DNA from 3 places in the Lysinibacillus sp. COL-1 genome. Region 3 is predicted to be linked to each of the others. Evidence: riboswitches for the same ligand, from Rfam matches in the RefSeq annotation. Region 3 holds a riboswitch; each other region holds the start of a gene.
What was found. Region 3 has a riboswitch for S-adenosylmethionine ahead of AC6BKE_RS26110 (methionine ABC transporter ATP-binding protein). Riboswitches for the same ligand answer to the same signal wherever they lie in the genome.
Positions count from the first base shown of each region.

Region 1: it holds a riboswitch for S-adenosylmethionine, as region 3 does, so the genes downstream of both, AC6BKE_RS15770 (YezD family protein) here and AC6BKE_RS26110 (methionine ABC transporter ATP-binding protein) in region 3, are expected to answer to the same signal.
Region 2: it holds a riboswitch for S-adenosylmethionine, as region 3 does, so the genes downstream of both, AC6BKE_RS04895 (cyclase family protein) here and AC6BKE_RS26110 (methionine ABC transporter ATP-binding protein) in region 3, are expected to answer to the same signal.

Region 1 is NZ_JCAWSJ010000004.1:1,536,264-1,538,532, reverse strand. It holds gene AC6BKE_RS15780 (VOC family protein) at 1-321, opposite strand, end outside; gene AC6BKE_RS15775 (flavin reductase family protein) at 480-965, shown strand; gene AC6BKE_RS15770 (YezD family protein) at 1,048-1,203, opposite strand; SAM riboswitch class I at 1,273-1,369, opposite strand; gene AC6BKE_RS15765 (phosphopantothenoylcysteine decarboxylase domain-containing protein) at 1,580-2,254, opposite strand.
Region 2 is NZ_JCAWSJ010000003.1:107,659-109,927, reverse strand. It holds gene AC6BKE_RS04905 (helix-turn-helix domain-containing protein) at 1-204, shown strand, start outside; gene AC6BKE_RS04900 (YuzC family spore coat inner layer protein) at 328-726, shown strand; SAM riboswitch class I at 822-928, shown strand; gene AC6BKE_RS04895 (cyclase family protein) at 1,017-1,754, shown strand; gene AC6BKE_RS04890 (DedA family protein) at 1,797-2,269, opposite strand, start outside.
Region 3 is NZ_JCAWSJ010000004.1:3,574,943-3,577,211, reverse strand. It holds gene AC6BKE_RS26120 (toprim domain-containing protein) at 10-351, shown strand; gene AC6BKE_RS26115 (thioredoxin family protein) at 366-677, shown strand; SAM riboswitch class I at 734-837, shown strand; gene AC6BKE_RS26110 (methionine ABC transporter ATP-binding protein) at 921-1,949, shown strand; gene AC6BKE_RS26105 (methionine ABC transporter permease) at 1,939-2,269, shown strand, end outside.

The DNA of each region.
Region 1 (2,269 bases), 2.0 Mb from region 3:
GCCCAATGCACGCAATCGTTGACCCTCGTCTTCAATATTTTTGGTGCGCAAGGCAATTCGTGAAAATCCTTGGCGCTCACGATCACGTTTAAACGTATAATGTAGGGAATAAGGGTACAAAGCCGCTTGCTCAAATAAATCACGATCATAAATAGCGATTTGTTCAATATAGCTTAAGCCAAAATAGCTTAGCGTATTATAAGTCCCCCACATCGTGTGTTGACCACCGTTCACTGTACGGACATTTCGTTTATTGAAGAAAACCTTTATATTTTCTGGTGATTCTACTTGATGTACCAGATGATCAAAATATAAAGTCATGGCAATTCCCCTTTCTTTCCCCCATTAGCTTTACCTGGATGTTTAATTGATTTAAAATTTACTTAAGAAAAGGAGTTACTATATGGTATGAAAAAAAGTGCAATTTACCTACTAACTCCGTTAACTAATTTATGACTAACTATAAAGAGGTGATTTGAATGACAGATCAAGTAGCTGCTTTTAAATTGGCATTAGGTAACTATCCTACAGGTGTAACGGTTGTGACAGCATGTCATGAAACGAATCCAATTGGCTTAACAGTCAATTCTTTTGCATCTGTTTCCATTGACCCACTACTTATTTTATGGTCACTTGATAAAAAATCTCAGCTCCATTCTTACTTTATGGGTGCGGAAAAATTCGCTGTCAATATTTTAGCGAGTAATCAAGAGCATTTATGTACATTATTTGCAAGTAAAGTCCCGGATCGCTTTGCTCAAGCTAAATGGTCTACTTCTACTTTTGGGCTACCGATTTTACATGATACAGCAGCTATTTTACAATGTAAATCATTTCAGCAAATAGATGCAGGCGATCATACTATTTTTATTGGGCAAGTGCTAGACATTACAAATTCTCAAAAAGAACCCCTTCTCTATCATCGTCGTCATATCGGTCCAATTCCAAAAAGCTTTTATAGCTAATTTCCATAAAAAAGAGCCACTTGTAAGCAATGGAAACCATGCTTATTAGTGGCCTTTTCACATCGTTCAACTGAAATGAGCATTATTTCTTCTGTGGAAATCTCTGCTTTTCAAGCCTATTAATTTGCACAATCACACCATCTTGAATCGTAATATTCACTTCACCAAATTCAAGATTTTGAATTGCCTTAGCAATTGCCTCTAATTTTTTATCATCTACCTTTGCCGATTGAGCCATACGATACACCCCCTCTTTCTTCTCCTAGTTGTACAAAAGAGGCCAACGCATCAAACCGATTGATAGCCCCTCCTATCTCTCAGACACCATCTGTTGGATTTGGCACCTATCTTCTCGGTTGCCGAGGCTTCATGGGGCCAAGTCCCTCCACCTCTCTTGATAAGAGTACTGCGTTTCTTGAAAATAATTCTATAATTCTGTTATCCGAATGTCAATATAAAATATTAGAAAACCTAGTTGAATACTTTGTAATAGCATCCTCTCTGTTACAATTCACTCATAATCCTATCGTATTGTATGCTATGTCAGTCTATCTAACCACAATGGCAAAGAAAAAAACTGTGTAGAAGTATGACCTTCTCCACAGTTCATCACGTTATTCCCCATGTAAACATTCCATTAAAGTTTGCGCTGTCTGTTGCTTGCCCATCACCTTAATTGGTTGTCCCTCAGCAGGCACGATCCAATGAGGCTCATCCCCGCCATATAAAGACTGCGAGCTATTTGCAACCATAAATTGAGCATGCGCGGCTTCCATACGCAGTCTTGCACGAGCGAGTAAAAAATCCTCATCATTTGTAGCTTCTAGCTTAAAGCCTACTAGCGTTACATTCGGTTGCCAGCCCTTGATTTGCCCTAATACTTTTGGTGCCTTTTTAAAATGGATAATAGGTGGTTCGTCAGAAGGCATTTTCCCCGCTTCCTCCATTAAATTACCGGATTGATCATAGACCTTGTCAATAACCCAATCGGAGCCAGCAGCAGCCATAATGACAATATCGACTTGTTGTAGCTGAACCGCATGACGTACCTTTTCTCCTAAATCCTCAATACCTTCAAATTTTACCAATGTCATTTTGTCGTGGTTTGCTGGAAGCTGTGCAAAGTAGCCATGCATATATATTACATTCGCACCCTTAGCCAATGCGGCCTCTGCTAAATAACAGCCCATTGTCCCTTTTGATAAATTCGTGTGCCCTCGTACACGATCCCATTTTTCAAGTGTTCCCCCACTTGTAATGAGTACGGTTTTGCCTTGTAATGTCCCCATACACTCACCTATTTT
Region 2 (2,269 bases), on a different contig from region 3:
GCGGATCATTTATTTATTACTTTTGATAAACAACATTCCATTTACGAGAACGAGGAGCGTACGATTTTAAAAACTTCTATGTGGAAAAATCTAGCTGCAGTTAAAACCAACTGTGTATATGAAGTGGATTTTTTAACATGGATGAATTACGGTATTCTGTCTCATAGTAAAAAAATTGATGATGTCTTACATGTTCTCGGCTAAAAGAGGAAGCTCACTTTGGCTTCCTTTTTAAATGATTAGGACAGACATTGCACTGCAAAATAACACCTAAAGACGTTTAGCTACATAAGATAAGATATCAGCTATAGGATAGGAGGAATTACATTGTATTACAATCCTTATCCGTACTTTGTTCATCCTTATCATTACCCAACGTCGCCACTTGCCCAGCAGCTTGCCGTTAGACCTATTCCTCAACATTTAGCAATGCCGAACACTACCCCCTTTCCACCTGTCGACACACATAAATTAAAAATGTCAGCTACACGGATAAAGGCGATCATGCAACAGGCTCAATTGCTTACGGATAAAATTGATAGCTCTCAACAATTTGCACATGATCTAATGAATGCTGCACAGCTTTCAAATAAAACAGAGGTTGATAAATTAATCACATCAACAGGCATTACGATGAAATTTGATGCAAATTATACACCAGACAATTTCAGAATACGTCTTATGGATAATGGTTGTTGTGGCATAACCATAAATTTAAGTTGGTAAAAAAATTTACCCTTATATCTCTATCGAACTTGTAAACTATAAAATTCTATGCTAAAGTGTTTTTATTATTATTTCTGAAAATTCTTATATCACTTTTCTTATCAAGAGAGACGGAGGGATTGGCCCGATGAAGTCTCAGCAACCAGCTCAACAGTATGGTGCTAATTCCAATTGGCAAAATTTTAAGCCTGAAAGATGAGAAGAAGAACTACCGTTGCTTATTCTGGAGTCCTCTTCTAAGGGGACTCTTTTTTATGTTCTACTAATTTTAACAGAAAGCAGTGAAATCAATGTCAAACCAACTTTTACAAGCATTACAATTATTAAAATCAAAACAATGGGTTGATTTAACACATACATTCGGCCCTAATTCCCCACATTTTTTTATGTTTGAAGATGCTAAATTTGAAACATTATTCTCTCATGATGACGGGTTCTTCGCACAACAATTCACGTTCCCAGGACAATATGGCACACATATCGACCCACCCATTCATTTTGTGCGAGACTCCCGCTATCTAGAAGAATTAGAACTAAAAGAACTAGTTCTTCCTCTTGTCGTCATTGATAAATCACGAGAAGCTGCTAACAATCATGACTTCTCGCTAAGTGTGCAAGATATTTTTGATTTTGAAGCACAACATGGAGTAATTGAAGCAGGTACCTTTGTAGCGCTACGTACAGATTGGAGTAAGCGCTGGCCAGATAAAGAGGCATTTAGTAACCAAGATATGGATGGACATAACCATATACCAGGCTGGGGCTTAGAGGCATTACAATTTTTATTGAAGGAACGTCAAATAAGTGCACTTGGCCATGAAACATTTGATACTGATTCAGCCGCTGATTTTCACAAAAATGGTAAGCTAGATGGCGAATACTTCGTGCTTGAACAAAACATCTATCAAATTGAGTTGATGACTAACTTGGACAAGCTACCTGCGAAGGGGGCAATTATCTTCAATATCGTCCCTAAGCCTGAAAAGGCATCTGGATTCCCTGTACGCTCATTTGCTATTTTGCCATAACACAAAGGTCTGTACGATTCATATGTTGAATCATACAGACCTTTATTTTCGTATATTTCTTTTTTTGAATAGATAGTAAACGATGAGCATTACGAGGCCAAACAATAGGATAAGATAAATACTATAATGGGATAAATAATAACCAACAAACCGCCACTTCTCCCCAAGCATCCTCCCTAACGTTATAAATGTGAAAGTCCAGATAAATGCCCCTGTATAGGCAAAAAAAGCAAACTTTCTATATGGATAATTATTAATTGCCGCAATATAGGCTGTCAGATGCCGTACACCAGGTATAAAATAGCCTATTAATAATAAAGTTGGCCCAATTTTAGTAAACAGTTGTTTTGTAAAATCAATTTTTTGCTCCGTAATATGAATTTTGGGTCCATATTTCTGCAATAATGGTAAGCCAAAACGATAGCCGATATAGTAGCTTAAGGTAATACCGCCAACTGCACCAATCATTGCACTTACTAAAGCGGGAATGTGTTCAAGGCTTTCTATATAAACGC
Region 3 (2,269 bases):
GGTGGCGTAATGTTCGAGGGAAAATGCTTAATAGTAGAAGGACGCTCAGATAAGCTACAAATTGAGCCAATTTTAAATGAGAATGTTACAATACTATGTACGAATGGTACAATTGGTGTGCATCAATTAGAAGAGCTGCTTGATCCCTATGAGAGCTGTGAGCTATTTACTTTTTTTGATGCAGATACTTCAGGCGATAAGCTACGTGCATTAATGGACAGACATTATCCAGAGGCAGAGCATTTACGTACAATGCCAACCTATAAGGAAGTAGAGACGACACCAAGAAAAGTGTTAGCGATGATATTACTGCGTGCACATTTTTCAATCCATAATGAATATATTTTGTAAGGTTGCGTGAGGAAATGGAAGAATGGTCAAAAGAGCAGTGGGAAACGGCTAAACAGTCTGGACAGAAAGCTGCATTTTATTTATATACACCGATGTGTGGAACGTGTGCAGTGGCATCTAAAATGATGGCCATTATTGAACAATTACTGCCACAGCTACCAATAGGTAAAGCGAATATAAATTTTTTAGAGCATGTTGCTGTTGAGCACCAAATTGAAAGTGTTCCGTGTTTACTTGTTAGTGATGGCGGAAAAGTGACAGATAAGATTTATGCTTTTCAATCCGTACCATTTTTATACGAATTGTTAAAAAAATCAATTGACTGAACTTTACTAGCGTGGTAAAGTATCAAATATATTACTAAAACATTAAATATATCGAACTCTTATAAAGAGTGGCGGAGGGAAGTGCCCTATGAAGCCCGGCAACCATCACAAAGTGAAAAGGTGCCAAATCACTCAAAGATTTTTCTTTGAAAGATGAGAGAACGGTTTAACGTTATTATACGTGACCCCTTCTACTTGTCTGTGAGTGAAGGGGTTTTCTATATGAGAAAAGGAGTATTCGCTATGATCCAGCTTCAAAATATTACGAAGAAGTACAAAACAGCAAATGGCGAATTAACGGCAGTCAAAGACGTCAACCTTACCATCAATAAAGGTGAAATTTTTGGCATTATCGGCTATAGTGGCGCTGGTAAAAGTACCATGATTCGTTTATTAAACGGTTTAGAGAAACCGACAACAGGAACAGTAACGGTGAACAGTCAAGAGTTTTCATCGATTAAAGGGCAAAAGCTTAGAGCAGCTAGACAAAAGGTAAGTATGATTTTCCAACATTTCAATTTACTTTGGTCTAGAACAGTTGCCGAAAATATTGCATTTCCACTAGAAATAGCAGGTGTTTCAAAGGCTCAACGTGAAGCACGAGTGAAGGAATTAATTGCACTTGTTGGTCTAGAGGGACGTGACAGGGCATATCCATCCCAGCTTTCTGGTGGACAAAAGCAGCGTGTAGGGATTGCCCGTGCATTAGCGAATAATCCAGAGGTTTTACTATGTGATGAGGCGACTTCCGCACTCGATCCTGAAACGACGGATGCCATTCTTGATTTACTCGTTGATATCAATGAACGTTTAGGCCTAACAATCGTTTTGATTACCCATGAAATGCATGTCATCCGCAAAATTTGTCATCGTGTAGCGGTCATGGAGGCAGGCGAAATAGTGGAACGTGGTGAGGTATTGCAAGTTTTCCAAGCACCACAAGCGGCTATCACTAAAAAATTCGTATCTCAGATTACAGATACAAAGGAAACACAGGATACGGTGGCACAAATCAAAACAAATTATCCAACTGGACAACTTGTTAAACTGATTTTTGTTGGTGAAAAGACCGAGCAGCCGGTTATCTCACATCTTGTGAAACAATTTGATGTAGAAGTAAGCATTGTTCATGGTAATATTTCGCAAACGAAAAACGGTGCATACGGTACACTGATTGTGCAAATTGATGGCTCGAAGACAAATGTGGCTGAAGCCCTTCGTTATTTAAATACAGTCGAAGTACAAACGGAGGTGATCGCAAATGCTAACTAATCTTTTTCCAAACGTAGACTGGGAAAATATGTGGCAAGCTATGTATGAAACATTGTACATGACGGCAATTTCTACAGTTGTCACATTTATTCTTGGGTTAGTCATTGGGATCGTTCTATTTTTAACAAGCCCTAATCAGCTATGGGCTAATAAAATGGTTAACTTTTTAACGGGTTCAATCGTTAATATTTTCCGCTCCATCCCATTTATCGTGTTAATTATTTTATTAATTCCATTTACGAAATTCTTACTTGGTACGATTCGGGGAGCAAATGCGGCATTACCTGCTCTAATTATCGGTGCAGCCCCGTTCTACGCTC